One region of the Spongiactinospora sp. 9N601 genome, then DNA from elsewhere that is predicted to be linked to it. Evidence: riboswitches for the same ligand, from Rfam matches in the RefSeq annotation. Region 1 holds a riboswitch; each other region holds the start of a gene.
What was found. A riboswitch is a leader RNA that binds a small molecule or an ion and turns the genes downstream of it on or off. The one in region 1 is predicted to bind cyclic di-AMP.

Region 1 (3,826 bases):
TCGATCAGGGTCGCCGACGTGTTCCACCGGGTGCCGCGCGCCGACCGCACGGTGGTGCTCACCGGCGGGGTCCGCACCCCCTCCGACGCGCTGGTCGGCCCGGTGGCGGTGGCCACGATCCGCCAGCTGCACGTGGACACCCTGTTCCTCGGCGTCCACGGGATGAGCGCGCGGGCCGGTTTCACCACGCCCAACCTGCTGGAGGCCGAGACCGACCGCGAGCTGGTCGGCTGCGCCCGGCGGCTGGTGGTCCCGGCCGACCACACCAAGTGGGGGCTGGTGGGCATCAGCACCATCGCCGAGCTGGCCGAGGCCCACGTGGTCATCACCGACGAGGGCCTGCCCGCCCATGCCAGAGACGAGCTGGCGGCCTCCGCCGGGGAGCTGATCATCGCGGCCCGGGAGCCCGCGGACACGAGGGAGAGCTTGTGAAGCGCACCGTCACCGAGCTGGCCGACGGCCGCGAGCTCATCTACTTCGACCGGCGCGAGGACGCCGACCGCGCCGCGCCGGACAAGCGCGACCTGCCGCCCCGCCCGCCCGCCTCCGAGCTGCGCCGCGACCCGCTCACCGACGAGTGGATCGCCATCGCGGGCCACCGGCAGGGCCGTACGTTCCTGCCTCCGGCGGGCGAGTGCCCGCTGTGCCCGTCCGAACCGGGCAGGCTCACCGAGATCCCGGCCGCCTCCTACGACGTGGTGGTCTTCGAAAACCGCTTCCCGTCCTTCTCTGACCAGCCCGGCGGGCACCCGGTGGTGGGCGGGCTGAGCGAGGCGCGGCCGGGGACCGGGCGCTGTGAGGTGGTGTGCTTCACCGACGACCACGACGCGTCCTTCGCCGACCTGGCCCCCGGCCAGGTCGAGCTGGTCATGGCGGCCTGGGCCGACCGTACGGCGGAACTGTCCGCGCTGCCCGGCGTCGAGCAGGTCTTCGTCTTCGAAAACCGCGGGCCGGAGATCGGCATCACGATCGGCCACCCGCACGGGCAGATCTACGCCTATCCCTATGTCACGCCGCGGACCCGCCGGACCTTGGAGGTGGCCGCCCGGCACGCCGAGCGCACCGGGCGCAATCTGTTCGCCGACGTGCTGGCCGCCGAGCGGGAGGCGGGGGTGCGGGTGGTCGCGGCGAACGACCACTGGACGGCGTTCGTACCGGCCGCCGCGCGCTGGCCGTACGAGGTGCACATCTACCCGCACCGCCGGGTGCCCGACCTTCGCGGGCTGGACGCGGCGGAGCGGGCGGCGTTCGGTCCGCTCTACACCGGCGTGCTGCGCGCGCTGGACGGGTTGTTCGGGGTGGCCATGCCGTACGTCGCGGCCTGGCACCAGGCGCCGGTCGCCACCGGGCGGGAACTTTCCCACCTCCACATGGAACTGTTCAGCATCCGCAGAGCGTCCAACAAGCTGAAATACCTGGCCGGGTCGGAGTCCGCGATGGGCGCGTTCGTCAATGACGTGTCGCCCGAGGAAGCCGCCCGGCTGTTGCGTGCCATGGTCACAACCTGATTACCAGATCATTCCGGTTTGATGTCGCATTGCCATGCGTTTACCACTACTATCCACACGCAGCGGCCGCAACGGCCGACCGCCTAATCCCGGGCGCCTCGCCCGGGAACCGGGGACCCAGAAGCACCTGGGGTGAATCCACGGCGGCCCCCCGTCCGTGGTAGGGCACCCTCCTGCCCGAACCCGTCAGCTAACCCGGTAGGCGTACAGGAGAGGAGTGTGCGTGGCGGCATCGTCCCCCACGTTGTCCCGCACGTCGATCCCCGCGTCCCGTCCCTGGCGCGCCCGCGCCGTCGCCGCGGCCTGCGCGCTGGCCACCGCCGGAAGCTTCGCCCTGCTTCCCGCGGCCGGTGCGGTCGCGGCCCCCAAGCCGAGCAAGGCCGAGCTGAAAGCGCAGCTCAAGAAGCTCGGCAAGAAGGTGGACGGGCTGATCGAGCAGTACAACGCCAAGCGCGTCGAACTCGCCGGCGCCAGGAAGGCCGAGAAGAAGGCCAAGACGCGGCTGGCCTCGGCCGAGTCGGCCTTCGCCGGCGCCGCCGACCGGATCGGCGACATCGCCGGGATGCGCTACCAGGGCAGCGACACCAGCCTGCCCACGCTGATGTTCGGCCAGGGGATGGGCGGCGCGGCCGTCCTGACCCAGATGGCCGCCGAGGAAGCCGCCTACCTGAAGGACTTCGCCACCGCGCGAGACGAGCGGAAGAAGGCCGCGCAGGAGGCGACGGCGCTGACCGCCCGCATCGCCGAGCAGGCCGACGACGTCGAAAAGCGGCGCAAGGAGGCCGAGGACCTGATCGACGAGATCGAGAAGCGGCTCGACAAGCTCATCCCGACCGGCGTGGGCAGGCGCGGCGACGGAACCTGGGCTCCCCAGTTGCCGACCGGCGCGGAGAACATCACGCCCCGCACCCGGGTGATGCGCGATGAGATCAAGGAGCGCTTCGAGCTGACCTCCACGATCGGGTGCTACCGGTCAGGTGGCGGCGGGGAGCACCCGCTGGGCCGGGCGTGTGACTTCATGCTCAGCACGGGCGGGACCATGCCCTCCGCAGCCCGGCAGTCGCTCGGCGACGCCATCGCGCTGTGGGCCATCAAGAACGGCGGCAAGATCGGCGTGAAGTACGTCATCTGGAAGCAGCGCATCTACACGATCGGCGGCTCGGGCTGGCGCGGGATGTCGAACCGCGGCAGCATCACCCAGAACCACTTCGACCACGTGCACATCTCGATGCACTAGGTGTCAGCCGGCCAGGGCCTCGGCGATCACGTGGTCGAGGCGGGCCGGGTCGGCGGGGCGGGCTCCGGCCGCCTCCGCGAAGCGGGTGATCAGCCGCGCGAAGGCCGCGCGGTCCTCCTCGCTCCAGTCGGCCATGAGGCTGTCGAGGTAGGCCCGGCGGTGGCGGGTGACGGCGTCGAGCACGCGCCGCCCCGCCGCGCTCGGCACCAGCCTGACCCTCCTGGCGTCGATCTGGGACGGCTCGCGCTCCACGAAGCCCGCCGCGATGGCGTCGTTGACCAGCCGGCTGGCGGTGGAGGGGTCGACGTCCATGTGCTCGGCGACGTTGCCCACGGTCACCTCGGCGGACTCCTTCCCGAGCCGGGAGACCGCGCCGACGACCATCACGTTGGACATCTGGATGGGACGGGCCGGGTCGCCGGCCTTGCGCGCGCGAAGCGGCCTGGCCCACATCCGGCGCAGCCGGAACAGGGCGACGTCGATCGCGACACCAGGCGCGGTCCGCTGTGCTTCCACGCTGTCAGGCTACCATCATTTGTGTGTAGCCTACATATAAGCTCATCCCGACAGGCGGACCGGGTTCACCACGTCGGCGTACACCAGCAGGACCGCCATCACGACCATCACCGCCGCCACGCCGTACGTTAGCGGCAGCAGCTTGGCGATGTCCACGTAACCAGGGGCGGGCCGCCGGGTGAGCCGGGCGAACCCGCGCTTCAGGCCCTCCCACAGCGCGCCCGCGACGTGCCCGCCGTCCATCGGCAGCAGCGGGAGCAGGTTGAACACACCGATCGCCAGGTTGAACCCGGCCAGCAACTGGACGAAGAACGCGATCTTGTCGCGCACCGGCGCCTCGGAGGCGGCGATCTCGCCGCCGATGCGGCCCGCCCCGACGATGCCGATCGGGCCGTTGGGGTCGCGCTTCTCGCCGGAGAACGCGGCCTCCCACACGCCGACCATCTTCTCCGGCAGCCGGAGCAGCGCCCCCGCCGTGGCCGCGGTCAGCTCCCCCATGTAGACGCCGACCGCGCCGATGCTCTGGCGTTCCAACGTGACGACCGGGCTGACGCCGAGGAAGCCG
Region 2 (3,826 bases), 260 kb from region 1:
CTAGGATTCCGGGACTTCCACAGGGGAATCCAACCTTTTGGCGAGGGTCTTCAATGTGGCAGATCACTCGTCCATGCCCAAATGCAGGTGGTTTCGACGATTCACTGAGTCGGGAAGCGGCGAGGGACATGCCAGGCGGATCGATCTACGTGCCACAGGACGACAAGTTCACCGGCGCGTCACCGCAGCAGATGTACGAGAAGTTCTGGGTCGAGGGGATCGGCGAGCGCAGGAAGATGCGCGGGGTCAAGGCCGCGATCGGCCTGGCCGCCGGGATGGCGCTCGCCGCCCGTTTCTCGATCCCCCAGCCCGTCCTGTTCGGCATCGCGGTCGCGGCGATCGTCGCGGTGGCCGACGCCGTGGTGGCGTGGTACGCGCACGAGCGCACCGCCGTGTGGCGCGGCAAGCGCAAGGGCGAGGTGCTCACCGGGCGCATCCTGCGCCGCCGCCTCACCAAGGAGGGCTACAAGGTGCTGAACGGCCGCGCCGTGCGCGGCGAGGCGTCCATCGACCACCTGCTGATCGGGCCCGGCGGCGTGTGGATCGTGGACAACGAGGCGTTCAGCCCCGAGACCGAGCTGGCCCAGTACGGCGGGCGGCTGTTCTTCGGCGAGAAGTACGGCACCAAGATGGCCGACGGGCTGAACCAGGCGGCCGAGCGGCTGGCAACCGTGCTCACCGAGAAGTCCGGCATCCCGGTCACCATCGAGGCGCTGCTGGCCGTCTACGGCGGCGGCATGCCGCGCGGCGGCATCGTGTCGGCCGAGCGGCTGACGCTGCTGCGGCCCCGGCGCATCCCGCGGTTCATCCGTTCGCGGGCGACCGGCGCGCTGTCCGACGAGCAGGTGGAGACCCTGGCCAGGACGGCGGCCAGGGAGCTGCACAAGATCACATGATTCGGCCGGGGCCCACGGTGGCCCCGGTGTTCATGCGACGCCTGGTGGCCTGCCGGACAGCGCCAGCGCCGCCTGCCGTGCCCGCCGGGCCGGCGCCACCCTGCCGGGCGTCACCACCACGACCGGGCACGCCGCCCGCGGCAGGCAGGCGGCCAGCACCGCCCCCATCGGGGCGGGGGAGTCCGGGTCGTAGGGCCGGCTGCCGAGGACGAGCAGGTCGGCCGCCTCGGCGTGCCGCAGCAGCACCTGTACGGCGGGCCCCTGGTCGATGACCGGGGCCGGCGGCGTCAGCGGCCTAGGGGTCAGTTCGGCGACCGCCCGGACGACCTCCCGCCGCACGGCGGCGAGTTCGTCGTCGCGACATCGCCAGGTGCCCATCGGTGCGTAGGACGCCCGGGACTCCCCGGACCACTGCCATGCGTGTACGGGGGAGACCACGGCCTCGCGCAGCGCCGCCTCGCCGAGCGCCCAGAGCAGGGCCGCGACCGAGGCCGACGAACGGCTGAAGCCCACGACGATGCGCGGCTGGGATGTCTTCTGGCTCACTGTTCGAGCATTAGCGGACGCGGGTGAGGAGTGGTCAAAGCGCTGGGAAACCTGGTGCTAAATCCCTAAATGATCAGATCTCGGGACAGAACCACCTGTTCAGTGGTGAAGGTAGATCTTCTGACTGAATCATGGTGATTTGTTTGCTTTGCCCCAGGATGGCTACTAGAGTCCAGTTTTGTTATCAACCTAATGGTGCTCTTCAGAGTTGAGGAGCACGAACAGACGCCGAGTCCCGAAGCGGCCGACAGGCCCTCCGGGAGCCGGGGACCCATCAGCGGGGCCGCCACGCGGCCCTTGGGGTGAATCCGCCCGCGCGGCGGTAGGGCATCTCCACGTCCGAACCCGACAGCTAACCCGGTAGGCGAGATGGAGAGGAGAAGTCGTGGGTCACCCCCACCCTGACACGCCTTCTATGAGGTTGGCTTTCCCCAGGTCCACGAGACCGCTCTCGGTTCAGACGCCCGTACGCACGGGTGTTCCCCCACTGGGGGCCTCCGCCTGAGCCGGACCAGGCCGAGCATCGCATCGATGACCTGGCGTCTCGCATTGATGACCCGGCCGGCAAGAATTCGCTGACGATCGACGCCACCTATGCCGTGGCGGACTTTGCCGAACGCGCGTCCCCGCGTGGCGATCTGCCCGCGCGACCCTTTCCCCTTACCTCTTCCTGGACGTGCGTGGCCGCGACGTTGCCGAGTGAGGCACGCGGCCTCCCCCTTGTCGTCTCACGAAAGAGCCCCATTTCTTGATGAACGTTTCCTTTGGCCTGCGCCCGAACCGCCTTCTGGCCTCCACCCTCCTGGGATTCGTACTCACCGCCGGCGCCGCCATCGGCGCGGGCGCCCCCGCCGCCCACGCGGAGGACTCCCCCGAAAAGGTCCTGCTGCAGGGCTCCACCAAAGCGTCCTACTTCTGGGACGACGCCTCCGGCCGCGCCGGGGACACCGGGCTGCCGGCCATCGGCAAGCCCATGACGAAGGGCATGTTCGCCAGCCCGAGCTGGCCGCTCGGCACCGAGGGGTACGTCACCTTCGGCGATAGGAAGGCCGAGTTCTTCATCGGCGACCGCGGGCCCGGCGTGCCGTCCAACAACGGGATCATGCTCGACATCGACGCCAAGACCTTCGCCGACCTCACCGGCGGCACGTTCAACCCGACCACGCTGATGGTCGTCGGCAACGGCGGGCGCGGGCACATCAACGTCGAGTACACGATCACCAAGTGGGGCAAGGGCCCCGGAAAGAAGAACTACCCGGTCGCCTTCTCCACGGGCGCGTGGAGCAAGCACGACCGCAACCCGGTCGATCCGCCGGAGCAGGAGGAGACCCGCGAGCTGAAGGTGGTCCCGCCCAAGCCCGCCCGCAAGCCCGAGGGCCCGGCCGTCACCGGCTCGCCCCTCTCGGTGGCCGGTACCGCGCCGTACCATCAGCTCCCGGCCGCGGACGCCGCCCAGGCGAACCGGGACGCGGCCGTCCGGCCGGCGGCGGCCAAGTCCGGCCGGACCGTGGCCGCCGCGGACACCGTCGCCCCGGCCCCGGCCAACCTCGCCCTCCTGGCCGGTCTCGGCGCCGCCGGTGCCGGTCTCCTCGTCGGTCGCAACCGCGTCCGCCGGCTGCTCTCCGACGACTCCGCCTGATCCCTTGGCGGAGCGGCAGGTCCCCCTGGTGGCCGCTGCCCCCGTGCGGCCACTGCGGTGGTCACCGAATTCACCCGCGGTGACCGTGCGGTCACGTCGCCTCTCCCTTGCGACGGCGTGACCGGGTAAAGGCGGGCGTCCTCGTACCCCCTCTGAGGACGCCCGCCCTTGCCATGCTCGCGAACCGAATGCGATTCTGCTCTGCATGAGCCAGCGCGCCTCAGCCAACGGCATCGAGATCGCCTACGAGAGCTTCGGGTCTCCGCGCGGCCGTCCGGTGCTGCTGATCATGGGGCTGGCCACCCAGATGATCTTCTGGGACGACGACTTCTGCGCGATGCTCGCCGCACGCGGCCACCACGTCGTGCGGTTCGACAACCGCGATGTAGGACTTTCCACACATCTGACCGGAGCCGGGGCCCCCGAACTCGGCGACGTGCTGGCGGGCAGGGCCGCCGCGCCGTACCTGATCGAGGACATGGCCGCCGACGCCGCCGGGCTGATGGACGCGCTGGGCTGGCGGAGCTGCCACGTGGTCGGCGCGTCGATGGGCGGCATGATCGCCCAGGCGCTGGCCATCGGGTATCCCTCCCGGGTACGCAGCCTCACCTCGATCATGTCCACCCCCGCGGCCGGTGTCGGCCCGCCCACGGACGCCGCCATCAGCGCCCTGCTGGCCCCGCCCGCGACCGACCGGGACGACGCCGTGGCGCGCGCCCTTGAGGTGTGGAGCGTGATCGGCTCT
Region 3 (3,826 bases), on a different contig from region 1:
CCGGAAGAGGGCGCGATCGGGGTCCTGATCAGGGTGAGCAGTGCCTCGTCACCTGGGGGGAGCCCGTCGAGAAGGCACGCGGCCCACTTCAGATACGAGTCCGAGTCGGCCACCGCCAGGACTTTCAAGATGTGACTCCAATGTCGTGAGTGCCGTGATCGTGATGAGCGAACATCTGCAGGTGCGAACGCAGGGACGGCGCCGCGTCGGCGGTCCACCACTCGTCGGGCACATCAACGGTCTCCACGGGCACGCCGCGCGGGGACAGCAGCACCCGCAGCGAGGTCACGGCCGTGGACGGCAGGCTCACCACGCGCTGTCCCTGAGACAGCCCGCGCAGCGTGATCTCGGCGGGGGCCCCGCCGTCGTACACGTGGACGCCCGGTTGTCCCCTGACCAGGTCGAGGTCGGCGGGGTCCTCGCGGCGGTGCGGGAAGTAGGCGACGGGGTTGCGTTCGGCCAGGCCGGCCAGCCAGCACAGGTAGGGGTCGCGGTGGATCAGGCCGTTGCGGACCAGCGAGGTGCCGAGGACGATGGTGCGCTCGCCCGGCTGGGTGGGCTCGTCGGGCCGGGCGCGCAGCCATGGGAAGTCGTGGGTCAGCAGCTCGGCGCCGGTCGCGCGTACGGCGTCGGCCAGCTCGGCGGGCACGGGCAGCGCGGTGAACACCGAGAGCCTGCCCCGGCGGGCGGCCAGGCGCAGCCGCAGGCCGGCGGCCCTGCCCAGCGCCGCGCGCAGGAGGCCGCGGACCGGGCCGGAGCCCACCGGACGGGCGCGCAGCAGGGGCGGCAGGGCGTGGCCGCTGAGAAGTTCGAGCAGGCGGATGGTGGCCAGGCCGTCATCGACGATGACCACGCGGCGACCCGTACCGGCCAGCAGGCGCAACTGGACCTTGCCGGAGAAGGCGTCGCCCACCACCCAGGTGCCGCCGCGCGAGGGCCGCGGCATTTCGCTCTGGGCTGAATCGATCACGGAATGCGCAGGTAGGCCCAGACGGTTGAGTTCACGTCGGGTGGCGGCGAGGGCAGGGAGCTTGGCCCGCGGCACGATGCGCGTCCCGCTTCCGAGCAGGCCCGCATGGTGGGCCTCCACGGCGCAGAGCATCTGCAGCGGTGACTCCACCCAGGCCACGGCCGACCCCTGCTCCCGCACGTGGCGCCGCCGACCTTCCTCCACGCCGGGTGATGACCCGTTCACGACGTCATCACCCTAGCCACGGGGGATTACGAGCCCGGGAAGCCTCAGTGAACACCCGGAATACGAGATTCCGGTGTGTAGGAGCTTTGCCCGATTTGCCCTCGTATGTCACCATGTATTACCTTTCACGGAGTTTGCGGCAGAGCCCCCCCTGCGTCGCAGGTCAGAGCGTTGCCGCGACGTTTGCAAACTGCATAGCGCCCAGTCACGGCAGGAACCCCCTCCAGCCGGGGCGCAACCGCCGAGTCCGCGATACGCGGAGCCGGGGACCCAACCTCCCCCATGGGGTGAATCGGCAAGGCCCGCCTTCGGGCGGCCAGCCGTAGGGCCGACTTCCAGGCCCGAACCCGTCAGCTAACCCGGTAGGCGGCATGGAAGCAAGGAGTCCCCTATGTTCCTTCATCGGATCGCCCATGCCGGGAAGACCCGACTGCTCGGCGCCGCGCTGGGCACCGCGGTGTTCGCCGGCGCCCTGACCGGTGTGCAGGCCGCGCACGCCGACACCCCCACCGACACCAAGGCGGCCACAACCCAGACCCAGCGGGCCGTCAAGGCCCAGGACGTCATCAACCTGGCCCTTTCACAGGTCGGCGTCAGCGAGAACGCCGCCGGCGGCGGCACGAAGTTCCATGAGTGGTACATGTCCTCTCCGCGAGCCCTGGAGACGGTCGCCCGTGACGGCGGCAGCGTGAACGCGTACGCCAACGCGCCCTGGTGCGCGATGTTCGTCTCCTGGGTCGGCGAGGAGCTGGGCGTCCGTCCGTCCGTCGGATGGGACGCCTACACCGTGACGCACGCCAAGTGGTTCAGCGAGAACCAGCGCTGGGGCACGGCGCCCAAGCCGGGCGCGGTCGTGTTCTTCGGCTGGAACGGCGGCAAGCGCTTCGATGACATCGACCACGTCGGTTTCGTCGTGCAGGACAACGGCAACGGAACCATCAAGACCATCGAGGGCAACACGGGCAACGGCAGGGTAGAGGTCCGGACCCGGCCCACCAGCCAGGTGGTCGGCTACGGCTACCCCGACTACGCCGCCTGACCCTCGCCCCGACCTGGCCACGCCCCCGATCCCGGGCGGCGGGACCACCCCGGAACCCTACGGCCCCGTGCCACGGTGACCCCGTGGCACGGGGCCGTTCCGTCTCGCGGGGCGCGGGCGGCGGGAGCGCTTCATGAGAACTCCTCGTAGTGGTAAAGTGACTGTGAGTATTACCGCTAGGAGGTGGCCCGTGTCAACCGCCCGCCCGCCGGTCCGCGGCGTGGTCACCCTCTCGGCGGCGGCCGTGGCCGCCGCCGCCCTCGCCGCCGCCTTCCCCGCACAGGCCAAGGTCCCCCAGTCCATGCTGGGCATCACCCGGCACGACCTCATGGCCGACCACACCCGCCACTGGTCGCTGTTCTGCGACCCCGACGGCGGCACCCACCCCGAGGCCCGCACCGCCTGCGACCACCTGCGGGCCATCGATGGCGACCTGGGCGTGCTGCGCACCCGCTACCGATCCGCCCGCTGCGTCGGGGGCCACACCCCCGTCCGCGTCGAGATCCGCGGAAGCTGGCACGGCCGCATCGTCGGCTTCCACGCCCACTACCCCAACGCCGCCTGCGCCCAGGGCGCCGCCGCCTCCCCCACCCTCATCCCCGGCTGACCGGCCGGCTCGGGCGGCGGGGGTATACGGCGGGGCTCCGGCGTACAAAGAGCTTTCTCATTGTGCGGACATCTGGCTGGTTGACCCCGTCCTGTGCAATAGCCTGATATGCCGTGAGCGCAGAATCGATCCATCTGGATTCCTGGCGAGAGCTGCCCGCGGCGCAGCAGCCCGACTGGCCTGACCGCGGCGAGCTGGACAAGGTCGTGGCCGAGCTGGCCGGCCTTCCGCCCTTGGTGTTCGCGGGGGAGTGCGACCAGCTCAAGAGCGAGCTGGCCGCCGTGGCCCGCGGGGAGGCGTTCGTACTGCAGGGCGGTGACTGCGCCGAGACCTTCGCCGGCGCCACCGCCGACGCGGTGCGCAACAAGCTGAAGACCCTGCTGCAGATGGCGATAGTGCTCACGTACGCGGGCAAGGTGCCGATCGTCAAGATCGGGCGGATGGCCGGGCAGTTCGCCAAGCCCCGCTCCAAGCCCACCGAGGTGCGCGAGGGCGTCGAGCTGCCCGCCTACCGGGGCGACATGGTCAACGGCTTCGACTTCACGCCCGAGTCCCGCGCGCCCGACCCGTGGCGGCTGCTGCGGGCCTACCACTCGGCGGCGGTGACGCTCAACCTCTGCCGCGCCTTCACCAAGGGCGGGTACGCCGACCTGCGCCAGGTACACGCCTGGAACCAGGACTTCGTGGCCGGTTCCCCCGCCGGCCGCCGCTACGAGCGGCTGGCCAGGGAGATCGACCAGGCGCTCGCCTTCATGCGCGCCTGCGGGGCCGACCCGGAGGAGTTCCACACGGTCGAGTTCTACTCCTCGCACGAGGCGCTGATCCTGGACTACGACCGGGCGCTCACCCGGATCGACTCGCGCACGGGCCTGCCGTACGACGTGTCGGCGCACATGGTCTGGATCGGCGAGCGCACCCGCGGCCTCGACGGCGCGCACGTGGAGTTCTTCAGCCGCATCCGCAACCCGATCGGCGTCAAGCTCGG
Region 4 (3,826 bases), on a different contig from region 1:
TTGGTGAGCGCCAGCCGCCGCTGCATCGCCACGAACGTGCCCGGGTCGCGGGTCAGGTCCAGCGCGTGGACGTCGGCCCTGGCCTCGATGTGCCTGCTGACCAGGTTCTGGCCCGGGCCGGACAGGAAGGCGGCCAGGCTCATCAGGCCCATCAGCAGGCCGACCGCCCGGGGGTCGGCGATCGAGGGCACGGCGGCGCGGCGGCGCGGCGCGCCGGCCGAGGTCACCAGGTAGAGCAGGATCACACCCCAGGCCGCGCCGAGGCCGCCGATCAGGGTGCCGGAAAGGACGTCGTCGCGCTCGGCGTGACCCAGCTCGTGCGCCACGATCAGCTCGATCTCGTTCTCCGGGGCCTTGAGCAGCGTGTCGTAGACGACGATGCGGCGGGTCGCGCCGAACCCGGACACGTACGCGTTGAGCGCCGTGGTACGCCGGGAGGCGTCGGCGACCAGCACGTCGTCCACCGGCACGCCGTCGCGGCCGGCCATGGCCAGCAGGTCATCGCGCAACCGCCCGGCCTGCATCGGCCGGAAGTCGTTGAAGATCGGCTCCACCACGACGGGGTAGACGAACGAGGCGGCCAGCGTCAGCGCGAACGCGCCCAGGGCCGCCGGAATCCACCAACGGGCGAACCGCCGCGCCAGCGCGATCAGCACGACCACCATGAGCGCGGTGAGCAACGTGCTCACGGCGGTGTTCTTCAGCCGGTCGGCGCTCCAGGACAGCCAGGTCTGCGTGGAAAGGCCGTACTCGCGGAGGTAGGTCTCCGACCAGACGCCGAGCGGCCACCGCAGCAGCTCCACCACCACCGTGAGCGCCACCACGCCGCCCACCGCCTTGACCCACCAGGGACCGGGCACGCGGCCCACCACCCGCGCCCCGAACGGCGTCGCCACCAGCACCACGGCGAAGACCAGCCCGAGCGCGAGGGACAGATAGGCGGGCGCGCTGAGCGCCGCGTCGAACGCCTGCGACCGGGCGATCTCCGCCGCGGTGAAGTCACGGGCCGGATCGGCGGCCACCTCGGGCGCGCCCGGCGGCAGCGCCCGCCACGGCGTCGTCACCGCGACGATCCCGGCGAGAGCCAGGCCGAGCACCACCAGTGCGGCCCATGCCGCGCGCAACCCCCGCACGTCAGCCACTCCCCCCGCCGGCGCCACATCTAGTAGCGCATTCTCCAGGATCGGCCGGTCGCGGGGCCACACTTGCGCGTCCACGCCGTGTCCGCCGGCCGGCAGTGGAGCCTATTCAAGCGGATGGAAGCGTCTCCACGGCGGGTCCAGGTCTTTGCCGCCGCGCCGGATTTCCACGATTGCGGAGAAATGCGGGTGATCACCGTCGATCACGAAAAAGCGGCCCCGTCCCACCGGAGGGGAACGGAAGGACGGGGCCGCCTTCGCGTCGGCGGTCTCCGGAAAAAGCGCCGCCGGAACTAAAGGCCCGGCCGTACGGCGCCGCTGAAACTCGCCTTGCGCCAGCCGCTCAGCTTCTCGACGCGGACCGTCTTTCCGCTGCTCGGCGAGTGGACCATCTTGCCGTCGCCGACGTACATGCCGACGTGTCCCTTACCGCGGAAGAACAGAAGATCTCCCGGGCGCAGGTTCTTGAAGGACACCTTCTTCTTGATACGGGTGTACTGGCTGTACGTCACCCGGGGAAGACGCACTCCGGCCTTCTTCCAACTGAACTGAACGAGGCCAGAGCAGTCGAAGGCGCTGGGGCCGCTACCTCCCCACCGATAGGGGTCGCCGACCTGTTTCTTGGCCACCGAAACGGCCTTGGCGGCCTTGATCCGCTGTGTGGCGGCCCTGCTGAGTTTCTTGGCCGCCGGCACCGCGGAATTCTCGCTCTCCGCCTCGGCGGGGGACGGCGTTTCCGCCGGGTCGGTCTGCATGGCGGTCGGTTCGATGGCGGCCGTCGCCTCCGCCGCAGTGGCCTGCAGCGACATCGTCACCACCGAGGCGGTGACGGTGAGGGCCGCGCCGCCGAGGGAAAGGCGGACACGGTGAGACGGCCGTGAATCATACACGGATGCGGACAGGATCGCTCCTCAACTCTTCCACGAACGCCTACCGGGTTAGCTGACGGATTCGGGCGGGGAAGTTCGCCCTACGGCGCTCATGCGCCGATTCACCCCAGGCCGTTTCCCGCAGCGAAACGCTCGGTGCGGGACGGGCCCATTGGGTCCCCGGCTCCATGCCTCATGTCTGCATGGATTCGGCAGGGTCACCACCCGGAATCGGGGGGTACGGCACGCGTCGCGGCGGACGGGCGGTGACCAAGCGGATCTCGCCATTCAGAAAACGACACCGGCGGATCCGGGCCGATGTCGTGCGGCGACTTGGCATGTTCGCCGCGATGCGAGAAGGTACTCCCATCGCCATATTCCGGCAAAGGGCCGACAAAGCGCGGAGATCGAAAAGGCCCTCGTTGATCTCTCGAATCCCCCGCGCCACATGGGGTTCCCGGCGCCCGATGTGACACTGCTCACATATCGGTGAATCATGTAACAGAGATCACATATGGCCACCGTGGCTCACGATCTTCACTCCCGTCACGAGAGGCGTTTTTCGCGAACTCCGCAAAGGGCGCGGTAAGCCGTGCTAGGCTCCAGTCCCACTGGAAGTCCCACCGAACAGGAGCGACGACAGGGCGACCGGGTGCCGGCGGGAGGCCGCATCGAGCGGACCGGAAAGCCGTACGAGCGGGCCGTCCACGCGGGCGTCCCGGACGACCACCCGAGGGAGCGCGACGCCATGGAGGCCGCCCTCGCTGTCACCAGAGGCCGCGTCCCGCGCGAGCCGCCGCCGTTCGAGCAGGTACCACGACCTCGGCCACACCGCGAGCGAGAGCAAGGCACCGTCCTGACAGGGCTGCCACCCAAGGCCGTCCAGAGCGACGATGAGCGGCCCGTGCCGCCCTGCGGCCTCGTAGCGGCCAGAGCGCGCCTGGAGGAGCCGGACGATCGGCCTCCTCCCCGGAGTGGCGGCCGACCGCTTCGGGCTGATCTACATCGCCCTGGCCGGCGATGCCCGCTCGATCATCGGGGCCCACCGCGCCGGGGGCCGAGGCCCTGAAAGAGGGCAAAAGAAAACGGCCAGGCCGCTCGTGCGACCTGGCCGTGATCTACCCGGCGGGCACGCTCGCGCGGCCCGCCGTCCGACCCGGTGTCAGGCGGGGACGATGTTCTCCGCCTGCGGGCCCTTCTGCCCCTGGGTGATGTCGAAGGCCACGCGCTGGCCCTCGTGCAGCTCACGGTAGCCGCCCTGGGACACGATGTTGGAGTAGTGAGCGAAGACGTCGGCGCCGCCGCCGTCCTGCTCGATGAAGCCGAAGCCCTTTTCCGAGTTGAACCACTTCACGGTTCCGGTAGTGCTCATGTCGTTTCTCCTTCTGACAGGTGCAGAGACGAAGCCCGCACCGTGCGAACCCCGTGTCGCCGCGATGACCCCCATCCGGAGACGCCCGGAAAAAGAAAAGCACCTGAGCTGTCACAACGCGTCAGGTGCACAAGTAATCTTATGGGTACCACAACTGCAACGTCTTCAACTTACCACGCCCGCCATGCGCCTGTGCAGACTCTCGTCACTCCCGGCGAGAGCCGCCAGGAACGGCGCAGCGGGGGCGCCGGCGGCACCCCCGCGCGACCGGGCACGATCAAGGGCGGATGGCTCCGACGAAGCGACCAAGGCCGTAGGAGCCGAGGCTGACGACCTTGATGACGTCGCCCGTCTGCGGCGCGTGGACCATCTTATTGTTGCCGGCATAAATCCCGACATGGCCGAGCCCGTGGCTGAACAGCAGGTCGCCGGGCTGCAGGGCGTCC

Region 2: it holds a riboswitch for cyclic di-AMP, as region 1 does, so the genes downstream of both, ACH34R_RS24415 (hypothetical protein) here and ACH34R_RS25590 (coiled-coil domain-containing protein) in region 1, are expected to answer to the same signal.
Region 3: it holds a riboswitch for cyclic di-AMP, as region 1 does, so the genes downstream of both, ACH34R_RS31110 (CHAP domain-containing protein) here and ACH34R_RS25590 (coiled-coil domain-containing protein) in region 1, are expected to answer to the same signal.
Region 4: it holds a riboswitch for cyclic di-AMP, as region 1 does, so the genes downstream of both, ACH34R_RS01750 (C40 family peptidase) here and ACH34R_RS25590 (coiled-coil domain-containing protein) in region 1, are expected to answer to the same signal.

What each region holds. Positions count from the first base shown of each region.
Region 1 covers NZ_JBIRBB010000010.1:354,115-357,940, reverse strand. Annotated here, with positions in the region: gene ACH34R_RS25600 (DeoR/GlpR family DNA-binding transcription regulator) at 1-432, shown strand, start outside; gene galT (galactose-1-phosphate uridylyltransferase) at 429-1,508, shown strand; cyclic di-AMP (ydaO/yuaA leader) riboswitch at 1,579-1,728, shown strand; gene ACH34R_RS25590 (coiled-coil domain-containing protein) at 1,732-2,745, shown strand; gene ACH34R_RS25585 (MarR family winged helix-turn-helix transcriptional regulator) at 2,749-3,261, opposite strand; gene ACH34R_RS25580 (M50 family metallopeptidase) at 3,304-3,826, opposite strand, start outside.
Region 2 covers NZ_JBIRBB010000010.1:89,391-93,216, forward strand. Annotated here, with positions in the region: gene ACH34R_RS24405 (nuclease-related domain-containing protein) at 129-896, shown strand; gene ACH34R_RS24410 (universal stress protein) at 927-1,442, opposite strand; cyclic di-AMP (ydaO/yuaA leader) riboswitch at 1,659-1,824, shown strand; gene ACH34R_RS24415 (hypothetical protein) at 2,194-3,081, shown strand; gene ACH34R_RS24420 (alpha/beta fold hydrolase) at 3,287-3,826, shown strand, end outside.
Region 3 covers NZ_JBIRBB010000014.1:216,882-220,707, reverse strand. Annotated here, with positions in the region: gene ACH34R_RS31120 (DUF6716 putative glycosyltransferase) at 1-128, opposite strand, end outside; gene ACH34R_RS31115 (hypothetical protein) at 125-1,195, opposite strand; cyclic di-AMP (ydaO/yuaA leader) riboswitch at 1,425-1,579, shown strand; gene ACH34R_RS31110 (CHAP domain-containing protein) at 1,587-2,234, shown strand; gene ACH34R_RS31105 (SSI family serine proteinase inhibitor) at 2,425-2,841, shown strand; gene ACH34R_RS31100 (class II 3-deoxy-7-phosphoheptulonate synthase) at 2,955-3,826, shown strand, end outside.
Region 4 covers NZ_JBIRBB010000001.1:411,364-415,189, forward strand. Annotated here, with positions in the region: gene ACH34R_RS01745 (M48 family metallopeptidase) at 1-1,133, opposite strand, end outside; gene ACH34R_RS01750 (C40 family peptidase) at 1,433-1,948, opposite strand; cyclic di-AMP (ydaO/yuaA leader) riboswitch at 2,052-2,233, opposite strand; gene ACH34R_RS01755 (hypothetical protein) at 2,604-2,855, opposite strand; gene ACH34R_RS01760 (cold-shock protein) at 3,171-3,380, opposite strand; gene ACH34R_RS01765 (NlpC/P60 family protein) at 3,658-3,826, opposite strand, start outside.